DNA from 4 places in the Ruegeria sp. CDSA141 genome. Region 3 is predicted to be linked to each of the others. Evidence: riboswitches for the same ligand, from Rfam matches in the RefSeq annotation. Region 3 holds a riboswitch; each other region holds the start of a gene.
What was found. A riboswitch is a leader RNA that binds a small molecule or an ion and turns the genes downstream of it on or off. The one in region 3 is predicted to bind cobalamin.
Positions count from the first base shown of each region.

Region 1: linked by a shared signal. The riboswitch ahead of AC2FLP_RS08965 (DUF1636 family protein) and the one ahead of AC2FLP_RS14630 (DUF1636 family protein) in region 3 are both predicted to bind cobalamin.
Region 2: linked by a shared signal. The riboswitch ahead of AC2FLP_RS20560 (DUF4198 domain-containing protein) and the one ahead of AC2FLP_RS14630 (DUF1636 family protein) in region 3 are both predicted to bind cobalamin.
Region 4: linked by a shared signal. The riboswitch ahead of AC2FLP_RS19010 (hypothetical protein) and the one ahead of AC2FLP_RS14630 (DUF1636 family protein) in region 3 are both predicted to bind cobalamin.

Region 1 is NZ_JBXWPT010000004.1:220,175-228,087, reverse strand. It holds gene AC2FLP_RS08990 (GcvT family protein) at 1-681, shown strand, start outside; gene AC2FLP_RS08985 (inositol monophosphatase family protein) at 948-1,724, shown strand; gene AC2FLP_RS08980 (FecCD family ABC transporter permease) at 1,751-2,761, opposite strand; gene AC2FLP_RS08975 (ABC transporter substrate-binding protein) at 2,763-3,713, opposite strand; gene AC2FLP_RS08970 (ABC transporter ATP-binding protein) at 3,726-4,502, opposite strand; gene AC2FLP_RS08965 (DUF1636 family protein) at 4,499-4,855, opposite strand; cobalamin riboswitch at 4,954-5,148, opposite strand; gene AC2FLP_RS08960 (D-lyxose/D-mannose family sugar isomerase) at 5,253-5,918, opposite strand; gene AC2FLP_RS08955 (carbohydrate kinase family protein) at 5,935-6,861, opposite strand; gene AC2FLP_RS08950 (glucokinase) at 6,902-7,913, opposite strand, start outside.
Region 2 is NZ_JBXWPT010000025.1:14,812-22,724, forward strand. It holds gene AC2FLP_RS20525 (GntR family transcriptional regulator) at 1-393, shown strand, start outside; gene AC2FLP_RS20530 (aspartate/glutamate racemase family protein) at 390-1,106, shown strand; gene AC2FLP_RS20535 (nucleoside/nucleotide kinase family protein) at 1,153-1,791, opposite strand; gene AC2FLP_RS20540 (ATP-binding cassette domain-containing protein) at 1,788-2,564, opposite strand; gene AC2FLP_RS20545 (ABC transporter permease) at 2,564-3,637, opposite strand; gene AC2FLP_RS20550 (sugar ABC transporter substrate-binding protein) at 3,746-4,765, opposite strand; gene AC2FLP_RS20555 (ROK family transcriptional regulator) at 5,020-6,144, shown strand; cobalamin riboswitch at 6,271-6,469, shown strand; gene AC2FLP_RS20560 (DUF4198 domain-containing protein) at 6,602-7,387, shown strand; gene cbiM (cobalt transporter CbiM) at 7,394-7,913, shown strand, end outside.
Region 3 is NZ_JBXWPT010000010.1:62,254-70,166, reverse strand. It holds gene AC2FLP_RS14640 (hypothetical protein) at 1-83, shown strand, start outside; gene AC2FLP_RS14635 (SLC13 family permease) at 1,190-3,046, shown strand; cobalamin riboswitch at 3,273-3,479, shown strand; gene AC2FLP_RS14630 (DUF1636 family protein) at 3,572-3,946, shown strand; gene cobW (cobalamin biosynthesis protein CobW) at 3,948-5,003, shown strand; gene cobN (cobaltochelatase subunit CobN) at 5,009-7,913, shown strand, end outside.
Region 4 is NZ_JBXWPT010000019.1:4,939-12,851, forward strand. It holds gene AC2FLP_RS18960 (ribonuclease T2 family protein) at 1-203, shown strand, start outside; gene AC2FLP_RS18965 (hypothetical protein) at 200-688, opposite strand; gene AC2FLP_RS18970 (histidine phosphatase family protein) at 826-1,389, opposite strand; gene recR (recombination mediator RecR) at 1,469-2,062, opposite strand; gene AC2FLP_RS18980 (YbaB/EbfC family nucleoid-associated protein) at 2,127-2,480, opposite strand; gene AC2FLP_RS18985 (TauD/TfdA family dioxygenase) at 2,771-3,004, opposite strand; gene AC2FLP_RS18990 (TauD/TfdA family dioxygenase) at 3,079-3,231, opposite strand; gene AC2FLP_RS18995 (TauD/TfdA dioxygenase family protein) at 3,307-3,552, opposite strand; gene AC2FLP_RS19000 (DNA polymerase III subunit gamma/tau) at 3,641-5,404, opposite strand; gene AC2FLP_RS19005 (protein-tyrosine phosphatase family protein) at 5,576-6,088, shown strand; gene AC2FLP_RS19010 (hypothetical protein) at 6,080-6,487, opposite strand; cobalamin riboswitch at 6,579-6,799, opposite strand; gene AC2FLP_RS19015 (alpha/beta hydrolase family protein) at 6,870-7,790, shown strand; gene rsgA (ribosome small subunit-dependent GTPase A) at 7,830-7,913, opposite strand, start outside.

The DNA of each region.
Region 1 (7,913 bases), on a different contig from region 3:
AAAGCGCGTGAGATTCTTGCGGCGGTGACGCGCGATGACGTCTCGAATAACGGGTTCAAGTTTGGCGCGATCCGCACCATCGGTATCGCCGGGTGTCCGGTCAAGGCGCTGCGTGTGACCTATGTTGGTGAATTAGGGTGGGAACTGCACCTGCCCGTGGAGTATGCACAGACCGTCTATGACGCGCTGATGGAGGCCGGGCGGCCGCATGGATTGATAAATGCGGGCTACAGGGCCATTGAATCGCTGCGCCTTGAAAAAGGCTACCGCGCCTGGGGTTCGGATATCGGGCCGGATCATACGCCGTTCGAAAGTGGCTTGGGCTGGGCCGTGAAACTCCGGAAGAATATTGATTTCAAAGGGCGTGCCGCCTCTGAGGCGCAAAAAACCGGCGGCGTAAAGAAGATGCTGGCATGTTTCACGGTTGAACCCGACGTTGTTCTTCTGGGGCGTGAAACGATCTATCGGAATGGCGAAAGAGTCGGGTGGCTGACCTCGGGCGGCTATGGCTACACCGTCGGAAAGTCGATCGGCTACGGTTACATCCGAAACGCAAAGGGCGTCGACGCGGAATACGTCACATCAGGGACATATGAATTGGATGTCGCAACTCAAAGGGTTCCGTGCGAAGTGACACTGCAACCGCTGTACGACCCGCAGATGAGCCGGGTGAAAATCTGACCCGAGGGTGCAAGAGCTGATCAACTGACAAACACACAGCGATCGGAACGCATAGGGAAAGCATGCTAACACGGCAAATCCGCCCCGAATGTCCGGAAGGTCGTTGAATCTGGCTGTTTTTGACCTATAAGCCGTTGATAAAGTTATAGTATTGTTACACTTCACGCCAATCTGAAGACTGAACTGCATGACTTCTCATTCAGTTTTCAGGGCAATCAATCCTTCATCCGTCGGAAATCGGATGACTTCAGCCGAAAGGACCGGAAATGGTAACCTCAGATGCGTTGACTGAACACGCGATGAAGATTGCTGATATTGCCTCGGAGTCCGCTATGCGTTTTTTTCGGGGTTCTTTAGGTGTTGAATTCAAGCAGGATGAAAGCCCGGTGACGCAGGCCGACAAGGCAGTTGAAGCAGAAGTACGGGCCTATCTGAATCAGCATTTCCCAGAGCATGGCATCTTTGGCGAAGAACACGGTCAGGAGGCTGGCGACGGGCTCCATATGTGGGTCATTGACCCCATTGACGGAACCCGATCGTTTCTGTCCGGCCATCCCTTGTTCGGATTCCTTTTGGCTCATCTATTTGATGGACAACCTCAGTTCGGACTGGTCGGAATGCCGGCCTTAGGTGAGACCTACTTGGGAGTAATTGGTGACGGCGCCCGCCTGAACGGGCGACTGGTACAGGTCGCACAAACAACACGCCTGGATCAATCGGTTTTGTATGTGAATGAAGGGGACAAGATCTACCGCGACCATCCTGACCTGTTCACCCGGCTGATGACCGCAGGGCAGACGCGCCGATTTGCCTATGATTGTTACCCCCATGCCTTGCTTGCTTCGGGGCATGTCGATGCTGTCGTGGATTACGATTTGCAACCTTATGACTATCTGGCGGTCTCACCCCTTGTCACAGCCGCTGGCGGAGTGATGACCGATTGGCAGGGGCACGCTTTGACCCTCGATTCAGATGGCGCGGTCGTTTCCGCCGCAACCCCCGAATTGCATGCCGAACTGCTTGACCTCATCAATGTTGAATAATGAAAGTGTCGCGCAACCTCTGGAAACTAGTTCCCGCGATCAGATTTGAATAAATACAAGAAGACAAAAAGTGATCCTATTGACGTTGTGACGATTCCGACGGGCAACTCCTGCGGAGCCAGAAGAAGGCGTGACAAGATATCAGAGAGAGTCAGTAGAATTGCGCCCACGATGGCTGAGGCGACCAGCAGGTTTCGGTGCAGAGTTCCGGCGATGCCGCGTGCAATATGCGGTACCATCAACCCGACGAAGCCGATGACGCCGGCAACGGAAACGAAACTGGCCGTCGCCAACGCGGCAACGAAGAACATACTGAACCGCAGGCCCTGAACGGGAATACCCAGTGAAGAGGCTGTAAAATCTCCGGTCAGCAGTGCGTCAAGCCACCGGCTGCGATAAAGTGAATAGCTCAGAATCAGGCCCAATCCGATTAAGACAAGTGGGAACGTTTCCCATCTTGCCAGTCCCAAACCGCCAAGCATCCAGAATATCACCGAATGCGCAGCGCGATTGTCGCCAGAGAAAATCAGGTAATTGGTGATCGCGGAAAACAGAAAGGATACCGCCAAACCAGCCAGGATAAGTTTTTCAGGCGCGCTCGTGCGTAAGCCCTGAACCAGCGCCAGAACAATGCCGGATGCGATCAGGCCGCCGCAAAACGCCGCCAACGGCAACGTCCAGATGCCCAATACATCACCTGTGACCGTGATCACCAGAACGGCGCCAGCAGCTGCACCAGAGGACAGACCGAACAGAAACGGATCTGCCAGATCGTTTCGCGTCGTTGTTTGCAAAACAACACCAACGACGCCCAGCCCCGCGCCAATCACGGCAGCAAACAGGGCGCGGGGCAGGCGAAGGTCGAAGACGATCCGGTGCAAGGGCGACATGTCTCCGTCCACCAGACCGGTTCCAAGACCGATGGCTGTAAAAACTTCGCGCAGGGGGATAGGAGTGGTCCCGTAGACGATGGACAACAGCAAAAGGGCGGTCAGAACAACCGCCCCCAACAAAATCAAACGGCCCAATTGGACCATATCAGTTGGTCTCCGGGTGCATGGCCTTCGCCATTTTCTCGATCGCCTCGATGTTTGCCGGGCCGGGCGTCAGTTCTTCGTAACGCAGGCCAATCCAGCGTTCGTTCTTTACCGCGTCCGTTTGTGACATCACCGGATGATCCTTCAGGAACTGAAAGGTGTCCTCTGCGCCGTTGCCGGACTGATAGTCGAGCAGCACCAGAAATTCCGGGTTAGCCGCTGCCACGGCTTCCCACGACGTGCGGCCCCAGCTGGTATCCAGATCATGTGTCACGTTTTCGCCACCGGCGGCTGCGATCATTGCATCGGGAATGGCGAACTTGCCGGCAGTAAACGGAGCATCGGCCGGTCCGTCCAGCAGGAACACGCGGGGCTTTGCCAGATCGGCTGTTTTTGCTTCAATGGCGGACAGTTGGTCCTTCCAGTTGGCAACCAGCGCTTCGGCCTCGTCCTCGACCTGCATGACCATGCCCAGACGCAGAACGTCACCAAACAAAAGGTTCATGCTGGCCTCGGGGCGATTCTTGTCCAGATGCACGCAGCTTTCGGTCAGGACCATGGTCTTGATACCAAAGGGTTCCAGGGTGTCGGGCGTGACATCGCCACCGGGTTTCATGCCATAGTACCAACCGGCAAAGAACAGATCGGGCTCGACGGCCACAAGGTTTTCAATGGTCGGGTATTTGGGGGCAAGTTCTGGGATATCGCCACGCTGAGCATCAAAATCGGGGCTTGTTTTGTACCAGCCGGTAATTCCGGTAAGCCCCACGATCTTGTCCTGAAGGCCGAGTGCAAAGGCCATATCCGTCATGTTCATGTCGTGCACGACCAGACGCTCGGGCGCCGTTTCAAAAACAAGCGGTTCGCCGCAGTTGTCCACCGTGACGGCCTCCGCTGCTGCGCCACTTGCCAAGCCAGTGAAAACAACCACTGGCCAGAGTTTGTGCATCATTTTTAGCTCCTGTTATGATGACAGTTTTCGTTTTCGGATATCCAGCGCCGGGATCATGCGGCCTTCGTGCTGAAAGCACAGATAATCCACACCAAATGTGTCACGTACCCGGTCTGTGGTCAGAACTTCGCTGACAGGCCCGAACCCGGTCAGGCGCGTGGCTTTCATCAACGCCACATGGCTGGCGAATTCCGGGATCATGACCAAATCATGGACGATCATGACGACCGTTACCCCCAGGTCAGCGACCAAGGACAGCATGTGCCCCTTGGCATCCGGGTCCAGATGGTTGGTTGGTTCGTCCAGAAACAACAAAGACGGATTCTGGGCCAATGCGCGAGCAATATGTGCGCGCTGACGTTCACCGCCCGACAGTTGGCTCATCGGTTTGTTTGCGAAATGCGACAGTTCGGTCGTCGTCAGCACCCGTTCAAGATCAGCTTTATGTTGAGCCGTCGATCGTTCACCCTGAATCGGGATTTGTCCCAGCGCAACATAGTCTTGCAGCCGCATCCGTCCATCGGGCGTTTCCTGCTGTCCGACCACAGCAATGGATCGGGCGCGTTGGCGGGCGGACAGAGTGCGAAGGCTTTTGCCTTGAATCCAAACATCACCCAACGCAATCCGTTCGATCCCGCATAGCAGTTTCAGCAGAGTGGTCTTACCGGCACCGTTCGGTCCGGCAATTGCCAGAATTGATCCTTCTTCCAGACGAAAGGACACGTCCTGCAACAGGATATCACCATTGAGAGCGTAGTACTCCAGATCCTCGGCAACCAGAAAACTCATGACGTCCCTCGGGATGGCAAAGCGGGTATTCGCGACAGGGTCTTTGCAAAGAGGGCAGGAGGACGGTCCGACGCGCTTGTCCAGCCATCGTCGCTGTCGCCGAACTGCGTCGCGAATTCGACCAGGGCAGCCAGGTCGTGTGATGTCTTAATGTCGCCGAACAGGTACTGCGCTTTGCCTGCGGCCTGAAATCCAACGGTCATGGCCCGTTCACAACCTGCCATGCAGGCCACCATTCGGGTTTCAAAACCGTCAGGCAACTGAGCGTCCAGTGCGTCTTGCGCGGCCTCGGCAGGCATCGTCCCCTGACATGTTGAACAGATCAGAACGTAGTGATCAGAATAGCAGGCCATTGCCATCTCCGTCGTTTGCCAGATGCAGACAGAGGGCAAATACCCATATATTACGCAAACGCGCCATCAAGCCTCCTTCGGGGACGCCCCGCCCCGGGTTGGTTTACCATGCGATGGCAGGTCTCCTGACTTGCGGGTCAAGGCTCGGCCCACCTTCCCAACCCTTTCGGATCAGTGGTACAGTGGCGTCGCTCACCGCTTACAGTTGCGGGGGCAGTCACGGACTTGGCGCATCCCTGCGCCGCACCGTATTCCCATTTTCATCCCTTGCGGAACCATCCCGATCAGCTAGTCCGGCTACGCAAGACTTGTCAAGCGGCAGACGGTGTGGGGTGGTGGAAGGATTTGCGATAGTTGAGCCGACTATCCTGTTCACGCCAGCCCGGACCGAACGGTGTCAATAGTCCGATACAAGCAGGAAATCCGGCTCTGCATCTTCTTCGACCTTTGAAAACCGCGGGATTGGCTCTTCAAAGACATTGTCCGTACGGTCGTCATTCACGGTCGAAACCTCGCCAATAAGGCAATCGCCGCGCTCCGCCCAGAAAGCGTGCCAGATGCCGGGCATCAGAGTTACACTTTGCCCCTGCTTCAGCCGCAAGTGCTCTCCGGGTTGCAAGGTTACAGGGCAGGCATCGCTGGGGACCGTCACCGGGTTGTCGCGGTCAACGCCACCGTTTGGATCCGACGCATAGATTTCCAGAACGAGGTCGCCGCCGCCCCGGTTGATGATGTCTTCTGCTTTGACGATATGTCGGTGCATCGGAGAAAGCTGATTGTCTTTCGAGATCAACAGTTTTTCCGCATAGAGCATCCCGCGCCCGGATTTCAGATCCTTCGCCTCACCATTGCGCAGAGTGAACAGAAAAAGCCCAAGTTCGTCGAAACGGCCTTGTGCGTAATCGGTTATGTCCCATCCCAGCCCGCGGTTGCGAATCGTTTCCGCCAGAGGGCTGCGCATTTGCTCTGACGTCCAATTCGCAAAGGGTGGCAACACGGCACCGAAGGACTGAATAAACGCGTGTGCCTGGGATTTGATACGGTTGATTTCAGATCGTTTCATTGTGCCATTCTAAAGATCAAAGCTCATGCGCCCAAGGCGGTTCCGCCCCGGCTCGGGATACGGTCACTGCGGCCACATCCGCGCCCAGTTCCATAGCCGTTCGCAAGTTTTCCGCAGTCAATCCGCGCAGACCTGATTTGGTCAGATGCCCTGCACGGCTGAGACCGGTCAGGACGCCAGCGTTGAACGTGTCACCTGCGCCGATTGTGTCGACTACTTCAACGGGCTTCACAGGAACCGAGACTTCTGAACCATCTGCCAAGTAACCGTGCGCCCCGTCGCTGCCACGCGTAACGATGACAGCGGTTGGACCCGCCTGCAACAGCAGAGACGCCTTCGCGGCTTCGGATTCGTTACCCGGAATGATCCAGTCCAAGTCCTCGTCTGAAACCTTGACGATATCTGCTCGTGAGACCATGCGGTTCAAACGCGTTCTAAATCGGGTTTGATCCTTGATGAAACCCGGGCGGATATTCGGATCCAGCATCACAGCCCGGTCGGAACCGTGGCGGTCCAGGATGGCGGCATAAGCATCTGCGCAAGGTTCACAGGCAAGGCTGATACCACCGAGATACAGAGCGGAAACCGCTGGAAGTTGATCGGGCAAGTCTTCGGGCAGCAACATCCGGCCCGCCGTGTTTTCATCAACAAAGCTGTAAGACGCGTGCCCATCAGAAAGCTGTACAAAGGCAAGCGTGGTCGGGCGGTCCGAGATAATCACATGCGTCGTGTCCACATGACTGGCTTTCAGGCCATCGATCAGTTGCCGTCCGAACATATCCGATGACAAACCTGTCAGCATTCCAACCGGCACGCCCAGACGCCCCATCGCAACAGCTGTGTTCAGAACTGCACCACCGGTATGTGGCACAAAACCCAGTGCACCCGACACGGTCGGTTCTGAGATCATATCTATCAGCGCTTCACCACAGCACAGGATCATGTCTTGGTCCTTCTTGGAATAGAAATTTCGGTTAGTCTGGTTACTGTCTCAGCGCGTTCTTGCAGAAGTTGTTTGCGCCGATGATCCCGAACTCTGCCTGTTCAGACACGTAGAGGTTCAGGGAACGGCGCAAATCGCTGAAGCGGCCGCCGCCGTTGAACGCATCCTTGAAGTTGTCACTGAAAAGCCAGCGGTTTTTCTCGGCAACGCCGCCCACAAGGAAAACGCCTCCCTCTGGCATCAAGGTGACCGCCAGATCACCCATCAATGCACCCAGATGAGTGGTAAAAATCTGCGCCGTTTTTTCGGCGATGAGATCGGTGCCGCTGCGGGCATCGTTCAGAATTTCTTTCGCAGAGCGCACCTGTGCCCGCGCCTGACCGGCTGCCAATTCAACGGCCTGATACAGTACCGGTAGGCCGGTTCCACTCAGGAACATTTCTGCTTCCAGAGCCAGGCTGTCCCCAAAGAAACAGCCCGGTGCGATACGACGCGCCGCTTCAAAGATATCAACTTCTTCGCGATGGCGCGGGTACAGACCCACATGCCCGCCTTCGCCGGAAACCGTATGATATCTGCCTTCTGAGTAAAGCAAGGCGCCAACGCCGAGTCCGGTTCCGGGGCCAACAACCAATCGTGTGCCTGCGGGCGGCGTTGCCTGTCCCTGCAAGACGGCAACATCCGACCGGGTTACCTCGGCTACCGACCATGCCGCGGCGGTAAAATCATTTATGACAAAGGTGCGCTGCGCTCCTGTTGCATTTGCCAACTCTGTCTCCGAGAGATCCAGGTTTGCGTTGGTCAGTTGAATAGTCCCATCCCTGACGGGCCCCGCGCCCGCAGCTACGACGGCCTGTGGATTTGTTCCGATTTCGTCTCTGAGATCATGGAACGCCTCCAACAGGTCTTCCAATGTCCCCGTCGGATGTTTCCGAAGACCTGCCAATTCGCCATTCGTGACGACGCCCAAACGTGTGTTCGTGCCACCAATATCCGCAACCAGGTTCCAATGCTCATGCACAGCCCCGAATGGTTGCGCTAACGGCTGAGAG
Region 2 (7,913 bases), on a different contig from region 3:
CTGCGTGATGAACTTTATGAAACGGGCATCGACATCACCGGCCTGACGATCGAAGAGGCAGTGACCCGGGACGAAGCGTTCCATCTGGGGATTGCAAAACTGTCGGGGAACATGGAGTTGTTGCAAACTCTGACACGGATCAACGAGCGTATCCGCTATATCCGCTGGATTTCCATGAGCATGGACCGGGTGCAGAAGTCCAAGGACGAACATAAACACGTCATGCAAGCCCTGCTGGATCGGGATGCAGATGAGGCGGCACGGGTTCTGGCGGCTCATATCACAAAACGAATGGATCAGGTGCAGGACGCTGTGCGTCACGGGATTACCAGCATCTACATGGAGGGGGCCGAAGACATTTCGACCCGCATTATCGAGGAGGCGCAGAATTGATCGTCCAGGGCGGCAAATCCATTTATGGCGCATCGGTGGGAATCCTCATGCTGGACGCGCAATTCCCAAGAATTCCCGGCGACATGGGCAATGCTCAGACCTGGCCGTTTCCGGTGCTGTACCGCGTCGTCCGGGATGCCTCGCCGGACCGGGTTGTTCGGCATCGGGCCGAAGGTATGCTCGAGGTCTTCATCGACGCCGCGCAAGAGCTGGTCAAAGACGGCGCGGATGGCATAACAACCAATTGCGGGTTCTTGTCCCTGTTTCAAAAGGAACTGGCCGAGGCTGTTCCGGTTCCCGTCGTCACCTCGTCCTTGATGCAGGTCGAATTGGTGAACCGCATTCTTCCTGCGGGAAAACGGGCCGGTGTACTGACCATTTCGGCGTCTACGTTGACCGAAGACCACTTGCGTGCCGCCGATGTCCCCTTGGATACGCCAATAGGCACAACCGAGGGTGGGCGAGAGTTCACCCGTGCAATTCTTGGCAATGAATCGCGTCTGAATGTTCAGAAGGCCCGGGAAGACAATGTTGAGGCCGCAATCGCGTTGGCCTCGGAACACCCCGATCTTGGGGCGATAGTTCTGGAGTGCACGAATATGTGCCCCTATGCGCCGGATATTCAGCGGGCGACCGGGCTGCCGGTGTTTTCAATTGTGTCTTTCGTGACTTGGTTCCAGGCCGGTCTTGTTCCGCCGGTATACCGGATCTGACCTCTGGCCTTCCATCAAGACGGATTTTGTTGGCCGCAGGGAAAACTCAAGTCAGGGCCAGATCGCCGGATACCGAATTTCGGATTACACGTTCCGCATTCGGCAGATCGTTGGACTGCGCACGGTCCTTGGCGGCTTTTTTGTCCAAACCGTGGCCGATCCATCTGTTGGTCAGGCGGGTTTCAAGTGTTTTCAAATCGGTATCCAAGAATACCTTGAATGTCCACAGTTGGTGAAGTTCCGACCAACCCGGTTCATTCAAGAGAAGGTAATTGCCTTCAACCAGAACAACGCGCTGATCCGCTGTGATCATAGACCGCGCAGCAATAGCCAGATCGAGATTTCGGACAAACTCGGGTACTGCGACTTCTCCTTCCGCACGCAATCGACCAAGCAATGCATGAAAGCCGGCAAGGTCAAAGGTTTCGGGGGATCCTTTGCAGTTCAGTAAGCTGCGATCCTTCAAGATCACGTTGTCATAATGGAAGCCGTCCATGGAAACCAGGCCGGTTGCGACGCCGCGTAGATTTAGCTCTGTGGTCGCAAGGCTGGCCGCAGTCGTTTTCCCCGATCCCGGTGGCCCGGCTATCGCGACAAGATGCCGGTCTTGCAGCGGCGGCAAAGCTTGAACGGCATCCGCGATTCTGCTTGCTAGCGCCTTGGGGGTGGCAAGTTTGCCAGTCACGCGGCCTGATCCTCGGCGGGCGGTTCTTTGGCACCGGTCATGAACGCCACTGCGTCGGACATCGTGTAATCCTTGGGATCAACGACGCACAGGCGTTTGCCAAGCCGATGCACGTGAATTCGATCGGCGACCTCAAAAACATGTGGCATATTGTGGCTGATCAGGATGATCGGAATGCCACGCGATTTCACGTCCAGGATCAGTTCAAGAACGCGGCGGCTTTCCTTCACACCCAGTGCGGCCGTTGGCTCGTCCAGGATGATGACCTTCGAGCCGAACGCCGCGGCCCGCGCCACGGCAACACCCTGACGCTGACCCCCGGACAGAGTTTCAACGGCTTGATTGATATTCTGGATTGTCATCAGGCCCAGTTCGCTCAGTTTGTCGCGGGCGAATTTCTCCATCGCCGGACGGTCGAGCATTCGGAACCATGATCCCAACGGCCCTTTGCGCCGGATTTCGCGCCCCATGAAGATGTTGTCCGCAATCGACAGGGCGGGGGACATCGCAAGCGTCTGGTAGACCGTTTCGATACCGGCTTCGCGCGCGTCAATCGGGGAATGAAAGTTCACTTTCTGGCCTTCCAGCCAAACCTCACCTTCATCCGGCACCACCGCGCCTGATACCGCCTTGATCAGTGTTGATTTGCCTGCGCCGTTGTCGCCGATTACGGCCAGAATCTCGCCCGGCATCAGATCGAAATCGCACTGATCCAGCGCCGTTACCTTGCCGTAGCGCTTCACAAGGTTCCGTCCTTTGAGAATAGGTTCCATCAGGCTGCCACCTTTCTGATCCACTGGTCGACCGCGACCGCTGCGATGATAAGGATGCCGATCAACAGGAACGTCCATTGCGCATCAGCGCCCAGCAATCGAAGCCCAAGTGTGAAGACGCCGACGATCAACGCTCCGAACAGCGACCCAAGAATGGACCCGCGACCACCGAACAGGGATATACCCCCGATCACGACCGCCGTTATGCTTTCAATGTTTGCCAACTGTCCTGACGTCGGAGACACGGACCCAATGCGACCAATCAGGGCCCAGCCCGCGAAAGCGCAGATCAGCCCGGACAGCATGTAAACTGACATCAGCGTGCGATGCACATTGACACCGGACAGCTTGGCGGCTTCCGGATCATCACCGACCGCATAGACATGCCTTCCCCAGGCGGTATGACGAAGCGCGTAGGAAAGTACGAGGATAAGCACCAGCATGAAGATCACGCCGACGGTGAATACAGCCCCGCCGACGTTAAACTTGGCACCGAACAGTTGCAGGATGCTGGCATGTTCCTCGATCTCCTGTGACCGGATGGTTTCGTTCTGAGAATAGAGGAAATTTGCCGCGAGAACGATTTGCCACATGCCAAGCGTCACGATGAACGGCGGCAGTTTGATGCGGCTGACAAGATAACCGTTCACCGCGCCGATTGCTGTGCCAACGAAAAGGCCGCAAATGATCGAGACCGATGGCGGCAGCCCATACCGGAAGGTGAACTGACCCATCACAACCGACGACATTACCATGATTGCCCCGACGCTAAGGTCGATACCTGCCGTCAGGATGACAAGGCTTTGTGCCGCAGCCACGATCCCGACAATCTGAACCTGCTGCAGGATCAGGGTCAGCGCAAATGGCGAGAAAAACTTGGAGCCCAACAAGACACCGAAAATGACGATGGCAGCCACAAGAACGATCAACGGCACCAGAGAGGGGTTCACATGCAGAAAATGCTGAACCGTTCCGACAAACCCGCGGTGGTGATCGTCAAATTCGGCAATCTGTTCCGGGCTGCCTTTTGCAGCGGCTTCGAAGTCGTCTGATCGTCGTGAAGTATCGGACATAAAGGTTCCCCCAAAGCGTCAGGTCACTGACGACTCTAGCAAGTTTTCGAGCGAATGGGTGGCTTGAAAAGCGGAAGGCCGCCCTCTGCGGCCCTCCGGGTGATCAGGTCAACCCCAGCAGAGGTCCATGCCTTCTTTGACCGAGATTGACTCGACGCCACCAGCGGCCTTGTCCGTTACAAGCGCCACGCCGGTGTCAAAGAAATCCTTACCGGGTGTGTTTTCAGGTTTTACACCTTCATCCGCCCATTTCTTGACGGCCTCAACCCCCAGTGATGCCATCAACAGCGGGTATTGTTGCGACGTTGCGCCGATAACACCATCAGCAACGTTTTGGACGCCCGGGCAACCTCCGTCCACGGAAACGATGAGTACGTCATTTTCACGTCCGATGGCTTTGAGCGCTTCATAAGCGCCTGCCGCCGCAGGTTCGTTGATGGTGTGAACAACGTTGATCGTCGGATCCTTGGCCAGTAGGTTTTCCATCGCGCGGCGACCTCCTTCTTCGTTGCCGGCAGTGACATCACTTCCGACCAAACGGGGGTCATCTTCATCGCCGATCACGTTCGGGTCTGCCAGATCAACACCGAAGCCCTGAAGGAAGCCCTGATTGCGCAGCACATCCACTGTCGGCTGGCTGACGGCAAGATCCAGTGTCGCGATTTTGGCGTCGTTGGCGGCGTCGCCCAGCGTGGCTTTGGCCCATTGTCCAATCAACAGCCCGGCAAGGAAATTGTCCGTGGCGAACGTAGCGTCAGCCGAGTCAATGGGTTCCAGCGGCGTATCCAGAGCGATTACCAGAACCCCTGCATCCCGCGCCTGCTTCACAGCCGGAACGATGGATGATGTGTCCGAGGCCGTCAGCAGAATGCCTTTGGCGCCGTCCAGAATGCAGGTCTCAATGGCTTGCACCTGCGTTTCATGGTCACCGTCGACCTTGCCCGCAAAGGCTTTCAGCGTCATTCCCAGCTCTTCCGCCTTCGCTGTCGCGCCCTCCTTCATTTTGACAAAGAACGGGTTGGTGTCCGTTTTGGTGATCAGGCAAACAGTTTCACCTTCCGCCATTGCACTGCCAGCCATGGCAGCAGCTGCCAGCGCTGTCGCGCCCGCAAGTCTTGCAAGTTTCATCGATAATCCTCCCAGTTTTTCTAATGCCCATGAGGGCACGAGAGCGATCAGGAAAAAATAACCTGATCCCATGAGAAACCATCACAAGAATCAAAAATTGAGTCAATAAATAACTCACTCTTATTTATTATTGACAGGGCGGGTCGGCTTTCTCATTCTCAAGCAAGAAAGGGGTGGTCGTGCCTGAATATTCATCTCAGACAAACTCGATTGGCTCGCACGGGTCAGAGGTGCGCGGAACAAACCAAAGCGGCATGCGGGCCCGAAACGAACGCCTTGTGTTATCTCTTGTCCGGCGCCATCAGGCCCTTGCGAAGTCCGAAATCGCGCGCATGACGGGACTGTCGGCACAAACGGTTTCCGTCATTATGCGTCTATTGGAAAAGGATGGGTTGCTTCTGCGCGGTGAACCGGTTCGCGGGAAAGTCGGGCAACCTTCTGTTCCCATGCGCCTCAATCCGGATGGTGCGTTCTTCTTTGGGCTTAAAGTCGGGCGCCGCAGTACCGAACTGGTTTTGACTGACTTTGTCGGAAATGTGCGGCAACGAGAGAGGCAAACCTATGACTATCCAACGCCGAATGCCACTTTGGATTTTTCCAGGGAGTGTCTTGGGAAAGTGATGTCGTCCATGTCACCTGAGTCCAAAAGCCGGATCGCGGGGCTCGGAATAGCTATGCCCTTTTACCTGTGGGACTGGGCGAAGGCTTTGCAGGTTCCTCAGGAAAAAATGGACCCGTGGCGCGCGTCGGACTTAAAAGCGGACCTGGCTCTCAGCTGCAATATGCCAGTTTTCCTTCAAAATGACGCGACAGCGGCCTGTGGTGCGGAATTGGTTTTTGGCCCGGCTGACGGGCCAAGAGATTTTTTGTATTTCTACGTCGGCTTCTTCATTGGCGGCGGGGTGGTCCTCAATGGCTCGATCTTTTCTGGTCGGGGAAATGCAGGCGCGCTCGGTCCTTTGCCTGTTCCTGATGACGCTGGCGGTGTGAAGCCGCTGATTGACGTGGCCAGCCTTTATGTGCTCGAGCGTGCAATCACGACAGCAGGGGCAACCTCGCATTCTTTATGGGAATCGACCGAGCATTGGGATGTGCCAAAAGCTCAACTGGAGAACTGGTTGAATAAGACCGCGAGCGGGATTGCCTATGCGATTGTATCATCATGCAGTCTAATCGACTTTGAGTGCGTAAAGATTGACGGCTGGATGCCGCCGGACATCAAGGCGCATTTGGTTGAATTGGTCGAAAAGAAACTGTCCGAGGTTAACCTGACCGGTCTTGAGCGCCCTTTGGTGCTGGCGGGGGCCCTGGGCCCGGATGCGCGCTCGCTGGGCGCAGCAAGCTTGCCGTTGTCGGAAAGGTATCTTTCAGAAGCCTAGAAGTGTATTTCCCCTTCTTCCACTGATGCTTACCAAAGCACGTCAAACCACACCAGACTTCCCAGGCTCATAACTTTTTCGACCGCCATCACAATTGATCGTTGACGGAGACTGGGATTGTCTGGCAAGCCGCTGGACATGTCCGGTTCCGGGGCGCGCTCTGGAATCAATAGGGAATGCGGTGCGGGCTCAGGCCCAATTCCGCAACTGCACCCGCAACTGTAAGCGGCGAGCAGGGCTGAAACGCCACTGGGGTTTTCCCGGGAAGGCCAGTCCGACGCTTTGACCCGCAAGTCAGGATACCTGCCGGGCATGTGCCCCCATAAGGGGCGCTCCTCATCGGCGACGGGATGTGCGTCGGACCAGGATGCCTGAAAGGGCAATTTGGCGTTGGATGTCCCGCAGTCAAAGTGAATTTCGCACCGGGATTGGCGCGACGGGACAAGGACGACTGTTCATGAAAAAGCTGCTCAGTGCAGCCGCTGCCGCGATGGCAATTCCTGCCATGGCAAATGCGCATTTCCTTTTGGAATACACCACCGACACCATGATCGAGAAACCCGGCGATGTGCCGGTCAAGCTGATCTTCTGGCATCCGTTCGAGAACGGTCATGTCATGGATATGGAAAAGCCGCAGGAATTCTATGTGATCCACAACGGCAAAAAAACTGATTTACTTGATACGCTGGAACCTGTCCGCTTCACCGGTGGAGAAAACGAGGGGGCGGCGTTCAAAGGCAGTGTTCCTGTCAAACGTTCGGGCGATTACGTGCTGGTGACGGTTCCTCAACCTTATTATGAGGAAGCCGAAGACATCTATATCCAGCAGTTCACCAAAGCGTTCCTGAACCGCAACGCATTGCCGACCGACTGGATGAACCCTGTGGGTCTGCCGACCGAGATCATACCGCTTAACAAGCCGACCAACATCATCGCAGGTTCGACCTTCACGGGCCGTGTGATGGCTGATGGTCAGCCGGTTGCAGGTGCTGAGATCGAGATCGAGTACATGGCCGCCGAACCTGGCATGGAGAGCTCGGCCGCTTCGACACCGAAGGTGTCACCAATGCCGGGTGGTGCCGTGGTCGCCATATCGGACGACAACGGGTACTTTTCGTTTGGCGTTCCAAAAGCCGGTTACTGGGGTTTCGCAGCACTTGGTTCAGGTCCAGTGACCGAACATGAGGGTAAAGAACTTAGTCAGGATGCGGTCATCTGGATCCGCGCCTGGGATCTGGAGTAAACCCAAATGCACATCGTCGACGGAGCCCTTTCCAACCCGGTCGTGGTCGGCGGTGCCGTCGCCGCTGCGGGTGGGATTGCCATGGGCCTCAGGTCACTGGATCTTGACCGCATCCCCACTGCCGGAGTGTTGTCAGCCAGTTTCTTCGTGGCATCGTTGATCCACGTACCCATTGGTCCGTCATCGGTACATTTGATCCTCAATGGCATGGCTGGACTGCTGCTTGGCTGGGCCGCATTCCCGGCTTTGTTCGTCGGGCTTTTGCTGCAGGCGGTCTTTTTCGGCTTTGGCGGATTGACGGTGTTGGGGATCAACACCGTCAATATCGCTTTGCCCGCGGTGGTGGCCGGATTGTTGTTTGGTCGCCTGATCGCGCGTGGGACGCCTTTGCAGGGTGCGATCTGGGGTGGCTTGGGCGGCGCATTTGCCATTGCGGCGACGACCGGCATGGTCGCGACTTCACTGGCACTGTCGGGGGATGAGTTCCTGCCCGCTGCCAAGCTTGTTTTCTTTGCACATATACCTG
Region 3 (7,913 bases):
GGCTGATTCAGCACGGCATTGAACCACCAGACCACGCTTTGCCGACCGAACCGGAACTACGCGGGCCAGTCGGTCACAATTAGCTATACTTTTGGATAGTCCCCTATTCTTATGCCCGCTTATCGGTGTCGGTCATTTCGTGGTAAATACAAGTTGCATAGTCCTATGCGAACCCCTCCTGCGGCCACCATCCCAGTGCCGTTGGGATTAGCCAGCTTCGCAAAACTCACTCACAGGAACTGCGAAGCTGGTTCTTTTCTTGCCAACATAATCGTCGTCTTGGACCAAATTCGATCAGTCACATCGTCCATTGCCTCTCAACCGGATGCATGCACCTACTGTGGCAGTTCACCGAAATAGCCACTCAGGTAAGCTATTATTGCACCTATAACGCCGACCACAATCACAATTGAGATTAAAGCACCGCTGCCCCTTGAGTAGTAACCCATCGTCAGTAGCCCGACGACAAAGATGCCAACCAAAAAATAGAGTACAGTGTTGTCCATGACGAAACCCGTGCCGCAATGACGTTTAGTCACAATATGATAGAATTTCGCGTCATGTCTAATCAAGAAAAAGCCCCGCACTATGGCGGGGCTGTCACTCGTTACCCCCTCATCCCCCAAAAAACCCGCGTTGTTCGGAGGGAAACCAAGTGAACAACGCGGGCATACAGTTAGGGGTAAATTGTGTACGGCGTTAATTGCACTTTGGATCAAAATTCCCCGCGCCGCCCTAATCTGGGATGATAGGCAACGCGGGGACTTAGTCTGGTCATGGGACTGCCCAGACTAAATGGGGCAAGTGTGTTACGGGTCGTGTCGCTTGTTGGATCAAACTGTTGCAATTTGCGTTCACCTGCATTTGAGGGCGCTGTTCAACCAGCCAGTTCTAAGTTTTCCAACAGAACTTTTGCCAGCATTCCGTTTGTGTTGAACCGTCGGACCCATGCATACCGCCCGCTTAAACGTTCGACGCGCTGAACCGCGTGCGGGACACCACGACCACAGGGTTTGGTGTTCGTCAAAAGAGGTTTTTACCACTACTCAAACCGCCATTCTTAGAGAAATATTATGTCTCGAAGTGAGTGAAAAACGAAACTTCATGACAAGGCGAGAAGGATGAACTAGGAATCTAACAAAGAAAAAGTTCTGGACGTATTGTGGAACACATTGCCTTTACCTTTGAGATGGGGGTCGTTTGTACCCTTCTGGCTTTCACCGTTTTTTTGTTCGTCTCCGAGATCATCAGGATCGACCTTTCCGCCATATTGGTTCTGGTTCTCATAGGCTTGCTCAGCTACGCGCCCGGGCTGGGAAATCTGGCGGATGTAACCCTTCTGTTCGACGGCTTCGCATCCAATGCCGTCATCTCGATCATTGCGGTAATGATCGTCGGTGCTGGTCTGGACAAGACGGGGATCATGAACAAGGTTGCTGCCGTTATCCTCAAATATGGTGGCAAATCGGAAGGCAGGGTTGTTCCAATCATCTCAGGAACCGTTGGCGTCATTTCTTCGTTCATGCAGAATGTCGGCGCCGCTGCTCTGTTTCTTCCCGTTGTCAGCCGTATTTCTTCGCGGTCAGGTATACCGCTGTCACGACTGCTGATGCCGATGGGATTCTGCGCCATTTTGGGTGGCACAATGACGATGGTCGGGTCGTCTCCACTTATCCTGCTGAACGACCTGATCCTGACGGCAAATGACAGTTTGCCGGCATCTCAGAAAATGGCGCCCTTCAGCCTGTTCTCGGTCACACCGATCGGTGCAGTTCTGATCCTAACGGGAATTGGTTACTTTTTGCTGTTAGGACGCTGGGTTTTGCCCGTGGCTGAAGGGCCTGACAATACGGGCACCGGACAAGGGACACAGGAATACCTGCAAAGGGTCTATGGCCTCAAAGCCGACGTGTTCGAAGTCGTAGTGCCCGAGGACAGCCCCTTGGTCGGAGAGATTCTGGCCGACATCAACCACGAAAACCACCTGTACATCATTTCCACCTTCTATCGCGGCAAAACCTCGATGGTTCAGGTTTTGACAGCCGAAATTGCGGCCCCGTGTCGGCTGGCCATCGTCGGCCGCCGTTGGGAGGTCGAGACGTTCGCCAAGAAATACGGGCTTACCGTTCTTCCGGATTTGGACATTTTTGTCGAAGAGTTCGCCCCCACCAATGCAGGCGTGGCCGAGGTGGTCGTCACGCCAGACAGCAAGCTGATCGGCAAATGCCCCCGCGAGCTTTTGTTCCGCAAGACCTATGGCATGTCGCTGCTGGCCATTCACCGCGGCGAAGAGACGCTGAGCCATGTCGAGACCGAGGATCACGAATCCACTCAGATCGGGCTCGAAAAGTTTCAGGCCGGTGACATGCTCGTGGCGCATACCAGATGGGACAACCTGATGCGGATCAAGCGCGACCCGGACTTCGTCGTTGTGACAACGGACTTTCCCCAGGACGAACTGAGGCCGCAAAAAGTCGGCTGGGCCCTGGCATTTTTCGCCATTTCGCTGTCATTGATCCTGTTCACGGACGTCCGGCTTTCGCTCTGCCTTCTTACCGGAGCGGTAGGCATGATGTTGACCCGTGTGCTCAGCGTGGATGAGGCATACCGGGCGGTCGGGTGGAACACCGTATTCCTGCTCGCCTGCCTCATACCGTTGGGACAAGCCGTACAGAACACAGGCACAGCTGCGTGGATCGCCCAGCAGATCATGATAATTCTGGACGGCTGGCCGCTCTGGTCGCTGCAAACCGGAATCGCCGTTCTGGCGACTGCTTTTTCTCTGGTCATGTCAAATGTCGGGGCCACTGTCCTGCTGGTGCCTTTGGCGATATCGATTGCGATAGCGGCTGGTGGGAATCCATCGGTTTTTGCACTGACCGTCGCCATTTCCACATCGAACAGCTTCATCATCCCAACCCATCAGGTAAACGCATTGATTATGGGTCCGGCAGGATACAAGGTGATGGATTTCGTGCGTTCCGGTGGGATCATGACTGTGCTGTTTCTGGTCGTCTCTCTGCTCATGATCAACGTCATCTATTAGCGCGAGAGGATCCGGGGTGTTCGGCGGTCTTTTCCCACCATCGTGACAAGTTCTGTCGAGGCACCCACCCACCACAGTGTACGACCCTAGCAGAGATACCGTTCGTCGCCGGGCTCATCTCAGGCTGAACCCCGCACGACATGCCGCCCATCGACGCCCACAGGTCGCTTTCTACTCCTCTACATCATTGTTACGCGCGACTCGCTTGACAAGCAGGCCAGCGGTGCCGCATGTCCCTTTCGTTGGTGTCGGTGACAGCCGATGAAAAGGGAATGCGTCAACGGTCATGCCGCCAAACGCAGCCGCCCCCGCGACCGTGAACGGAGAGGATGCCCAATGCCACTGGCCCAAAGGCCGGGAAGGCGGGACATCCGACAGAGGCCCTCCTCTGGCATCCGCAAGCCGGGAGACCTGCCAACAACCGAAGTTGAAACCGGGCGGGGTGTTCCGGTGTCGGGTCCGTGACCAATCGTGGCCCGCATGAAACCCCGTCCCCCGCGAAGAGGATTTGGGGGGATGAGAGACATGACCGAGACCACACCAGTCGAGTTGCTGGTCTGTACCACCTGCCGTCGCGGCCTGCCTGTCGAAGATGACGCGCAACGCCCGGGCGCTTTGTTGCACAAGGCCCTGGAACAGGCTGACCTGCCCGACGGTGTCACCCTGAAAGCCGTAGAATGCCTGTCTAACTGCGATCAAGGTTGTTCGATCGTATTGCGCGGCGGGCCGGGCCGCTGGACATTCGTCTATGAAAACCTGAGCGAAACAGATCATGTCGACGTCATTGTCGACGGTGCGACCAAGTATCTGGCCACTGAAGATGGTTTGGTGAAATGGCGCGAACGCCCCGAACATTTCCGAAAAAACTGTGCCTCGCGCATTCCCCCGATTGGAGCCTGACATGTCGAACCTCGAAAAACTCCCCGTCACAGTGATCACCGGCTTTCTGGGCTCGGGCAAGACCACTTTGGTGCGTCATCTGATGCAGAACCCGCAGGGCAAGCGCCTTGCTGTCGTGGTCAACGAGTTCGGCGATGTAGGCGTCGATGGCGACATCCTGAAATCCTGCGCCATTCCCGATTGCCCGGCGGAAAACATCATGGAACTGGCCAATGGCTGCATCTGCTGCACCGTGGCAGATGATTTCATTCCCACCATCGAGGCCCTGATGGCTCTGGAACCGCGCCCGGATCACATCCTGATCGAAACCTCGGGACTGGCGCTTCCCAAACCATTGCTGAAGGCGTTTGACTGGCCCGACATCCGCTCGAAAATCACCGTGGATGGCGTGATCGCCCTAGCCGATGCCGAGGCTGTAGCCGCCGGTCGCTTCGCGCCCAATGTCGAAGCGGTGGATGCCCAGCGCATGGCCGATGACTCGATCGACCACGAAACGCCCCTGTCCGAGGTGTTCGAGGATCAGATCTCCTGCGCCGACATCATCCTGCTGACCAAGCCCGACCTCGCCGGCCCTGAAGGCGTGGTAAAAGCACGCGAGATCATCGCCGCCGAGGCGCCGCGTCCCCTGCCCGTGGTCGAAGTGGCCGAAGGTGCGGTGGACGTTCGCGTTGTGTTGGGTTTGGAAGCCGCCGCCGAGGATGACATGGACGCCCGCCCTTCGCATCACGACGGCCACCATGATCACGAGCATGACGATTTCGAAAGCATCATCGTCGAGTTGCCCGAGCAAGCCGATCCGACCCAACTGGTGGCCAAAATCGAACGCCTCGCCAATGAGCTGAACATCCTGCGGGTCAAAGGGTATGCCGCCGTTCAGGGAAAGCCCATGCGTCTGTTGGTACAAGCCGTGGGTGCGCGGGTACGTCACCAGTATGACCGTCCGTGGGAACCCGGCGAAGAGCGCCGTTCGCGTCTGGTCGTAATCGCCGAGCATGACGACATCAAAGAGGCGGAAATCCGCGATATCCTCGTGGGTGTGCGTGAGGCTGCCGAGTAAGACCCATGCACGTCGTCTTCCGCGAAAGCCACGGGCTCGAGGAAACCGAGACCCCGACCGATCTGGGCCAGAGCCCAGCAGAACTGGTGGTGCTGTCTTTCTCGGACAGCGACCTGGGTGCTTTCGCGGCGGGCTGGCATCGTGGTGGCGGACCGGATGGGCGAATGCCGACCCTGCGGCTGGCCAATCTGACAGCTTTGAAACACCCGCTGTCCGTTGACACCTATGTCGAGCAGACGCTCGAGGGCGCCAAGGGCATTCTGATCCGTCTGATCGGTGGCGTGCCCTACTGGTCCTATGGCCTGCAGCAGGTTCTGGCACTGGCGCAGGCCAAAGGCATCGCTCTGGCCGTCCTCCCAGCGGACGGGCGCGAGGATACGCGGTTGGATGACTATTCCACCTTGCCCGTCTCGACCCTGCGGCGGCTGGCGCATCTGTGCGATACCGGCGGCGAGGTCGCGGCACAGGCCGCACTGGCACAGATGGCTCTGGCGGCAGGGCTTTATGCCGGTCCGGTGATGGGCGCCAAGACCTTGCCCGAATGTGGCGCGTGGTGTCCGGATCGCGGCGTAATCCCGGTGGAAACCGCGTTCGAAGATAACGCTAAACGCATCCTCGTCACCTTCTACCGCGCTTACCTGACCTCGGCAGACACCGCCCCGATCGCCACCCTGATCCGCAGCCTGCGGGCCCGTGGATTCGAGGCGATGGGCCTGTTTGCCCCGTCGCTCAAGGCGCCTGTGGCCGCCGACTGGTTGCGGGAACAGGTTGTTGCGCTGAAACCATCGGCAATTGTCAATGCCACTTCCTTCTCGGGCAAAGGTGCGTCGGGAACATCGCCTCTGGACGCAGCAGATGTGCCTGTGTTTCAGGTCGCTCTCGCCACCTCGCGCCGCAAAGCGTGGGCCGAAGCAGAACGCGGGCTGTCCCCCGCCGATCTGGCCATGCATGTGGTACTGCCGGAGGTTGATGGGCGGATCTCGGCGGGAGTCGCGTCTTTCAAGGAACCCGGCAAACGCAATCCTCATCTGGAATACGCGCGCTTTGCACATCGGCCCGAACCGGATCGGATCGAAGCGATCATCGACCGTGTTTCGGGCTGGCTTGCACTGAACGACAAACCCAAGGCAGATCAGATTCCCGCGCTGGTCCTGTCCACTTATCCCGGCAAAGACTGGCAGATGGCCCATGCGGTTGGCCTTGACGCGCTGGCCTCAGCCCAAGCGATGCTGTCCGATCTTCGCGAAGAAGGCTATGACATCGCGACTGGCGAGCCGATTGCCGACACTCTTCTGGACGCACGGATTTCGTGGGCGCTCGAGGATTATCTGGATGCGCTTGCGGATTTGCCCGAGACCCTGCGCACCGATCTGCACACCGCATGGGGCGCGCCCGAAGATGATCCGGCCTGTGCCGATGGGGTCTTCCATTTCACCGCACTGCGACGCGGCAAGGCGCTGGTCGCGCTGCAACCCGAACGCGGCACGCCCGAGCTGCGTGATGACGACTATCATGACCTCTCGCGCACCCCGCGCCACAGCTATGTCGCCTTCTATTTGTGGCTGCGCAAAGGGTTGGGCGTGAACGCGCTGATCCACATCGGGGCACATGGAACGCTGGAATGGTTGCCCGGAAAATCGGTCGCTTTGTCTGCTCATTGCTGGCCCGAGGCGCTGATCCGCGATCTGCCGGTGATTTATCCCTTTATCGTCAACGATCCCGGTGAAGCCGCGCAAGCCAAGCGCCGGATTGGAGCGGTCACGCTGGGCCACATCCCGCCCCCGATGAAGGAAAGTGGCACGCCGGATCGGATGGTCCGGCTTGAATCGCTGCTGGATGAGTTTTCGAACGCCGACGGGCTTGACCCCAAACGCCGTGACCGCTTGCAGGAAGATATCCGTGATGAAGCGCAGGCCATTGGCTTGGAAAGCGATCTCGGCCTTGATCAGGCAACCTGCACCGCCGAAGCGATCACACGTATCGACCGCTTTGTCTGTGACATCAAGGAAAGCCAGTTTGGCGACGGGCTGCACATCTTCGGGCGCGTGCCCGAGGTGACGGGCAATTTCGATTCGGCCCCGTCGGCCCACGCTGAACGCGACGCGCTGATCAAAGCGCTCGGGGGCAAACGGATCGATGCCGGGCCTTCGGGTTCACCCTATCGTGGTCGGTCAGATGTTCTGCCCACCGGGCGGAACCTTTACACCACTGACCCGCGGTCGGTTCCGACCCGTGCGGCCTATGCGCAGGGTGTGAAACTGGCCGAGGAACTGGTGCGACGCCATCTTCAGGAAGAAGGCGATTACCCAAAAGGGCTGATCGTCGATCTGTGGGGGTCAGCCACCATGCGCACGGCGGGCGAGGAATTTGCCATGGCCTTGCACCTGCTGGGCGTCAAACCCGTATGGGACAAAGGGTCCGAGCGGGTTTCCGGCATCGAGGTTCTGCCGATCACTGACCTGAGCCGCCCGCGCCTGGACGTGACCTTGCGGGTGTCGGGCCTGTTCCGGGATGTTTTCCCGACGCTGTCCGCTTTGTTTGGCCAAGCGGTTCGCGCATTGGCCGCGCGTGATGAGGCGGCGGACTGGAACCCCTATGCCGGGCAGGAGCCGGTGGCGCGGGTCTATGGACCTGCGCCCGGAAGCTATGGCGTCAACATGACCGAACTCTCCGAGGTGTATACCGACGAGGCCCGTGCACAGGCAGGTGAAGCGTGGCTTGAGGCCAGCTCTTTTGCATTGGAAGGCGAACACATATCGCAGGACAAGGACGGTATCACCCAACGCGTTGCAAATGCGGACAGCTTTGTCCACTTGCAGGACCTGACCGAAACCGATCTTCTTCTGGCCAACGATTATGCCACACACGAGGCGGGTTTTGCCGCCGCCAAGAAGATCGCCGGCGGAACCG
Region 4 (7,913 bases), on a different contig from region 3:
AACTGCCCGCTTCGGTGGTCGAGGAGGCATTCCTGAAAGCCAACCCGGAGTTGGAGCGCGACATGATCACGATCACCTGCAAACAGGGCTATATCGAAGAGGTCCGCGTGTGCCTGTCGCGCGATCTGGATTCCGTGCCCTGCGGTCGGGACGTGATCCGTGATTGCACCGCCAAGGACGCGCTCTTTGATCCGATTCGTTAGAGCTTTTTGTTCTGACAGTCCCGCGCATAGTCCAAAGCCTTGGCGGTCCCTTTGAGGTCAATGGCCATCACCACCTCACCTGCCGGATTGTAGACCGTCATTGTCTTGTTCTGAGCGATGGCGTTCACGAAGCTCCGATCGGTGAAAAACACGGTCGCGCCCGGCACGTCGCGTTCGTTGAACCCGATGGCCGTGGCATCATGGCTTTTGCCGTCAAGATCGAACCGGATCGGGTAACTCTCACCCTGCTTAATGTCGCCCCAAGCCTTGTTGTAGACGGCGAAGTACCCGCGATTGTCCAGTGCGTCATAGCCAAGGCGCACCACCGAGAGATCCTGATATACCGTCTGGATCAGGCACCCGTTGCCAAGTGCGGGGTCCATCATGATGTTCCAGCCTTCGACGTAGCCTTTGTCAATCAGCTCTTGTGAAAGGGCGGCGGTGGCAGAAAATGTAGCAAAAGCAAGCGCAAGAAGACGGGTCATGAGGAGTGCTCCAAAGTATTCGCTGAGTTTATCTATCCTTAGAGCAGTTTAGTGATCATCCAAAGTTGCTTTTTTGAACTATGGCTGTCCCGGTATTGAAAGCGAGACAAACCTGATTTCGGGCCCAATCCATGAGCTCAGCTCAATATGGTTTCAACGCCGTTAGCAAGGTGAAACACGCACCCTTGTGTTCTCGGTAGCCGTAGCAGAGTGTCCAAATCCAGGCCCAACCAAAGCCCTCTCAGCACCAATGATGTAACGCCATGGGTTACGATGATCGCTGGCTCAACCTGTTCCTTCAGAAAAGAATCTACGCGACCGCAGATGTCTTCAAAGTTCTCTCCGCCCGGGCTGCGAAAATACCAATGATAGCTTTCATAGGAACAGTCGATTTGCTCTCGGATGAAATCCTTCGTTGCACCTTCCCATTGTCCAAACGCGATTTCCATAAGCCGATCGTCATGTATCACCTCGTGATGAGGTGAGGTTGCCAAACGCGCGGTGCGTTTAGCCCGTTCCTGTGGGCTGGCATAAACACGCGATGGTGCATCCGGGACTTGTTTGAGTATCTCGTTTTGTTTTCGAGCCTGAGACTTGCCATTTTCCGTCAACGGAGAATCCTTGCGCCCTTGGAACTTACCCTGAGTGTTCCACTCGGTTTCGCCATGTCTCAGGACAAAAAGATCTGGATACTTGCTCAAGATGCGTACCTCAATTTAATGCCCGAGGGGTGTTGTTATTACTGGTGTAAAAATAGGGGTGCGGTTTGACAAAGCTGATTTAGATCTCTTTCCGCGCCCGCAGCGCCGCCGTAATCGTCCCGTCATCCAGATAATCCAGCTCTCCGCCGATCGGCACACCTTGGGCCAAAGAGGTCAGGCGCACCTGACCCTCCAGTTGGTCTGCAATGTAGTGGGCGGTTGTCTGGCCATCGACGGTCGCGTTGAGCGCCAAAATGACCTCGGTAATCCCTTCGGCCATGACCCGGTCCCTGAGTCGGGGAATGCGCAGTTCGTCCGGGCCGACCCCGTCCAGCGCCGACAGCGTGCCACCCAGAACATGATAGCGGCCTTTGAAAACACCGGCGCGCTCCATCGCCCAGAGGTCGGCGACGTCTTCGACCACGCACAGTTCTCCGGTCGCGCGGACCTCGTTGTCGCAGATATCGCAGATGTCAGTAGTGCCCACGTTACCGCAATTCAGGCATTCCCGGGCGGTGATCGCGACCTGCTGCATGGCATCAGACAGGGGTGTCAGCAGCAGGGCACGTTTGCGGATCAGATGCAGAACGGCGCGGCGGGCCGAGCGTGGGCCGAGGCCCGGCAGCTTGGCCATCAGGTCGATCAGATTGTCTATATCGCTGTTGGAACTCAACCCGGGCGCTCCTGCAAAAGGGCCAGGCCCAGGTGCCCGGCCGATGATCCGTCAGGAGGGTGTATCAGAACGGCAGCTTGATGTCTGCGGGCAGGCCCATGCTTTCGGTCAGTTTTGCCATCTCGGCCTGCGAGCGTTCGGTGGCCTTGGTCTGCGCGTCCTTGATGGCGGCCAGGATCAGGTCTTCGACCACTTCCTTGTCGTCACCGTTGAAGATGGACGGATCGATATCCAGACCTTTTAGTTCACCCTTGGCGGTCGCAGTTGCCTTGACCAGGCCAGCACCGGATTCGCCGACAACCATCATGTTGTTCAACTCTTCCTGCATCTCGGTCATCTTGGTTTGCAGGTCCTGCGCGGATTTCATCATCTTGGCCATGTCGCCCAGACCGCCAAGCCCGCCGAGTCCTTTCAGCATAGTATTCTCCTGTGTCTCCGTTTGCGCTCTAGATACGGGCAGCGGCCACATCGCACAAGGGTTGTCCCGCCCGTCGTCAAGGTCTTTGGCAAGACCTTTCCTCCCGTTGGGCCCGGCAGCGCATGGGCACGGCCCATGCGCTGCCGGGCCCAAGGCCGCTCAGGGGTATCGGCGCAGCCGATAGACCGTGGCGGGCGCGGGAGGGTTGGTTCTTAGTTTTCTCGAACGCGGTTTGAACCTTCGGCGTCGCTGACATAGCAGCAAATGGATTTCAGGGTTCCTGGGTGGTATTAGTTCCAGAGACGGCCGCGATGCATCGTGGCGCGTTCGTCCCAGATGAGAACGTCGCCGACTGACCGTTGGTGGGAATAGACTTGTTCGGGCTGCGTGCAGAACGTGATTGCGTTGTCCAGCAGGGTTTGACCTTCATGATGCCCTATCCCTTCGATAGCAAAGGCATGCGAAGCGATGAATTCAGGATTTGGCCAGATCGCGCGCCATTGGCAATCCTGCCATCTGGTCATTTTTGACAGTTCGGCCAGATCGGCTGAAATCTTTGATCGGGAATGAGACAACCGGTGCCAGATAATGGCATCCTTCAGTGTATTTTCAGTTGATCCGGCATATCTGCCCACGCCGCTAGGGTCGATGCGAGCTCGGTCGGGTTACCCGACGGGAGCACGGCCTTGGCCGTCAGAATGTTGATCAGTGCAGGCGCCGGCAGGAACATACTGTCCGTGTGCCGCAACATATCACAACAAATTTGCCTGCAAATCCAGCAAGCGTAGATCGTCCTTTGAGCAAAGGCTGTCTTTTGTTTTCTAGGTCAGTTCGGAAATCTGAAATTCAAAGTCGTGTGCCGCCGCCACAGCTCTTCTATTCTCCAACGGCCAAACAGTTCGGCGATGCGAACATGGTATGTATCCGGGATTGATTGTTTGGGAAACAGCAACGCTGAGTGGGTTTCGAACGCCTGCCGAATGTCAGGATACAAGGTATCACCTGCAACTTCGCGCAGGTCGATGTCGTGAACAATCAATTCGAAAAGTGGATGCAGTGGTGACGCTCGCATGAAATCCCTCGCTCACGTTGTGGAACGGTGTAAATCACGGGAAGAGTCGATGAGTATCACTTGTGACACGAGATGACGGGTGGCAAGGTCAGTCTTCCTCGAACGGGTCCCACTCGTCTTCAACTTCGGGAAGAGCTTCGGTCTCGACCTTGGCGGCGCGTTGTTCCGGCGTCTCGATATTGGTGATTCTCGCCTTGGGGAATTGCGCCAGCACAGCCTGAACCAAAGGGTGTTGTTCAGCCTCGGATTTCAGTGCCAGCTCGGCCTCGTCCCGTATTTCCCCAATTGTGGGTGCATCCCCATCCGAGACAATCGAGACCGCCCACCGGTTTCCTGTCCAGCGTTGCAAGGCAGAGCCCAGCCGTGGAGCCAGATCCGCCGGTGCTTGAGCGGCGGGTGTGAATTCGATTCGTCCGGGCTGATAGGACACGAGGCGCACGCCGTTTTCCACCTCAACCAGCAACTTCACGTCGCGATTGGTCCGGATCAGTTCGACCACGTGGTCGAAGGTCGGGTACCGCGCAAGGGCCGTTTGAGCATCCTGCGCCAGAGCTGCAACCGGCGCACCACCGGCACCGCGAGGGGGCGACGCGTAGGCAGGCGGATGGGCCGCGCCAGCTTGCGTTGGAACCGCACCCTGTCTGGCTATGGGCACGCCGCCGTTGGGCCCGCCCTGCGGCGGTGGCGGGGTATCCTGCAATCGCTTGATCAGCTCTTCGGGGCTGGGCAAATCAGCCACATGAGTCAGGCGGATAACGGCCATTTCAGCGGCCATCATCGCGTTGGGGGCAGCGGAGACTTCCTCGAGCGCCTTCAGCAGCATTTGCCACATGCGGGTCAGGACCCGCATCGGCAGAGCCTCGGCCATGAGTTGGCCCCGGGTCCGTTCGTCCGGAGAAACCGTCGGGTCCTGGGCCGCGTCAGGTGTGATCTTTACGACGGACACCCAGTGCGTGATCTCGGCCAGGTCGCGCAGCACCGCCAGCGGGTCCGCGCCTTCGGCGTATTGCCCACTCAACTCGGTAAGTGCGCCCGCGGCGTCGCCGCGCAGGATCATATCCATAAGGTCCAGAACGCGGCCACGGTCCGCCAGTCCAAGCATTGCACGGACCTGATCGGCGGTCGTCTCGCCAGCCCCGTGCGATATCGCCTGATCCAGCAACGAGGTCGCGTCCCGGGCCGATCCTTCCGCTGCTCGGGTGATCAGTGCCAGCGCGTCTTCGGCAATCTGGGCGCTTTCCGCTTCGGCGATCTTGCTCAGAAGGCCAATCATGTCTTCGGGTTCAATCCGGCGCAGGTCGAAGCGCTGGCATCGGGACAGTACTGTGACAGGCACTTTGCGGATTTCAGTGGTCGCGAAGATGAACTTCACGTGCGCGGGCGGTTCTTCCAGCGTCTTGAGCAGCGCGTTGAAAGCACTGGTCGAGAGCATGTGAACCTCGTCGATGATATAAATCTTGTAACGCGCGCTGGCGGCGCGATAGCGCACGCTGTCGATGATCTCGCGGATATCGTTGACGCCTGTGCGGCTGGCGGCGTCCATCTCCATCACGTCGACATGGCGACCTTCCATGATAGCGACACAGTGTTCGCACTGACCGCAGGGCTCGGTTGTGGGGCCACCGGTTCCGTCCGGACCGATGCAATTCATGCCCTTGGCGATGATCCTCGCGGTCGTGGTTTTGCCGGTGCCGCGAATGCCGGTCATGATGAAGGCCTGCGCGATCCGATCGGCCGCGAACGCGTTTTTCAGGGTGCGCACCATGGCATCCTGACCCACCAGATCGGCAAAGGTTTCCGGGCGATATTTGCGGGCGAGAACCTTATAGGCGGGGCTGGAGCTGTCTGTCATGTCTTCTCGTTGGGATTCGGTGCTTGGGCACAGCGTAGTGGCCACCGCTGCCCGCGTCCACAGCGTGGTGTCATGATTTTTGATTTAGAAACGAGTCGCTTTCGCACTAAACTGCGTTAGCAGATTTAATGACTCATTTTTGTAAAGAGTTCTTCGGGGAGGACACGTTTCATGTCGCAGCTGGTGATCTACGCCCTGCAAGTCGGAGGCGGAACGCTTGCACTGACCTCGATGCCCGGACGTGGCGGGGATTATTTCAGCGATCTGGATACGATCGCAGCCTGGCAGCCGGGGCTTGTTGTATCGATGACAACGGATGTCGAGATGCTTCAGGATGGCGCGAAGGATTTCGGCAGCGACATTCAAAGCCGCGCCAGCCGATGGGTTCACCTTCCGATCGAAGATTTCGGAGCGCCGACACAGGCGGTTCAGGACGCGTGGCCGTCTGTCAGCGCCGCAGCCCGGCACGCGCTGTCAGGTGGAGGTCGCGTTTTAGTGCACTGCCGTGGGGGCTGTGGCAGGTCAGGTATGGTTGTTCTGCGGCTGATGGTCGAATGCGGCGAACGCGCGGACACAGCGCTGGAACGATTGCGGGCGGTACGTCCTTGCGCTGTCGAAACGGATGCGCAACTGGCCTGGGCCTCTCGGCGTGCCCAGGCACGGGTCAGTCTGGAATCAGATTGAAATCTGCGCGGGCGCGCAAACGGGTTTTCGAGGCCGGATCGTGAAAACCTGGATCATCGCGCAGGGTGGGTTTTTCACGACGCCGGATGGCATCGCACTGAACGTGTTTCCGAAGATCAAGTCGGCATAGCCGTTCAGGGGCTCAATTGCGGCTTCGGGCTGCGTCCCGCAAAAGATACGAATGCTGTCTGATCGCGCGAGAAAAATTGCATGGCATCCTTCGGCGCAATGCGACAGCTCACTGCTGCCCTCAACCTCCAAATCGTCACTTGTGGCCAAGGTCGCCTGTGTCACGGCTTCGGATATCGAGCGCGCCAGCCGCGCCAAAGCGGGGCAGGTTTTGCCCGTCCGCTGACATACTGTTGCACTGTATTCATGCGTTTTTGTCTTCCAGATCATCCTGCGCCCTCCGCGCGTAGCGGACAGGATATTTGGGACAGGTGGGACAGCGTGATGCCGTCAGGACCTGCCCGGACACCCCGCCCGAGTTTCGGTTTCGTTTCCGATGGCAGGTCTCCTGACTTGCGGGTCATTGCTTTGCCGACCTTCCCGGCCATTGGGCCAGTGGTGTTTTGGCATCGCTTACCGCTTACAGTTGCGGGGGCAGTCGCGGATTTGGTTGTTGCCTGTATGACCAGACATTACCGCACCGTGTTCCCTTTTCATCCCGACCCCTTGTGGAGGCCGGAAACCATCACACAACCGCTAGCGTTTGAGCACGCACCGAGTCAAGCCGATCTTTTGACCGGACGCTTGGTCATGCTGGATACGATGTTGGTTCATGCATAGTGTCGAGGGTGTTGAGGTTCGGAAACCGGATTTACCAAGCGAAAAGCCAGAGATCATGTTGGATACAGAGCAAACGGTATTGACCGAGGAGTTTCGGTTTCCGTCCGGGCAGAAAACGCTGTCCGCCCGATTGTATAGCCCGGTAACTTCGCCCGAAATCGTCGTCGTGCTGAACAGTGCAACGGGTGTGCCGCGTGATTATTACCGTCATTTCGCACGATGGCTTGCCGCTGAGAAGGGTATGGCCTGCCTGACCTATGACTATAGGGATTATGGGTATTCTTTAACGGGCCGCCTGAAAGATTCGCGTGCGACCATGGCGGATTGGGCCTTGATCGACATGCCTGCGGCACGGGCGGAAATGCGTCGGCGATACCCGAATGCGAAACACTGGACCATCGGCCATTCCGTCGGCGCGATGTTGGGGCCAGTACAACCGGATATCGATCTGATTGACCGGATGATCTGTGTGTGTTCGGGGCTTGTGACCCTAAGCGACCATCCGTGGCCCTATCGGGGTTTGGCAAGGTTGTTCTGGTACGGCCATGCCCCGCTTTTGGCCCGAGCACTTGGCTACCTTCCCGGAAAGGCGATCGGGTTTGGCTCGGACCTGCCGGCATCGGTCTATTGGCAGTGGCGCAAATGGTGTACAGCGCCGTTAAGCTATGTACCTGAAATCGGGCGTGACTTACCTGCGGCGCACTGGGAGGAAACTGGAGTGCCCGTGGATTTGTTTGCATTCGAGGACGACCAGATGGTGCCGCCGGAAGCGGTTTGGCGGCTTGCGGATCTTTACGGCCCCGATGCCAACCGTCACCTGCTGAGCCCCGCCGATTTCGGGTTGCCTGAGGTTGGTCATATCGGAGCATTTGCCCGGCGCAACGCAGCGGTTTGGCCGCGACTGATCGCTTGACCAGACGCGGCGCAGGACGGGCCGGGCACCGTCCAACGATCACCGGTTGCGAAGTTTCTTTTCCTTCATGACGCCACGGACCATCTTACCGAACGCTTTGTCCCGCGCGCGGGACTGTGCGAC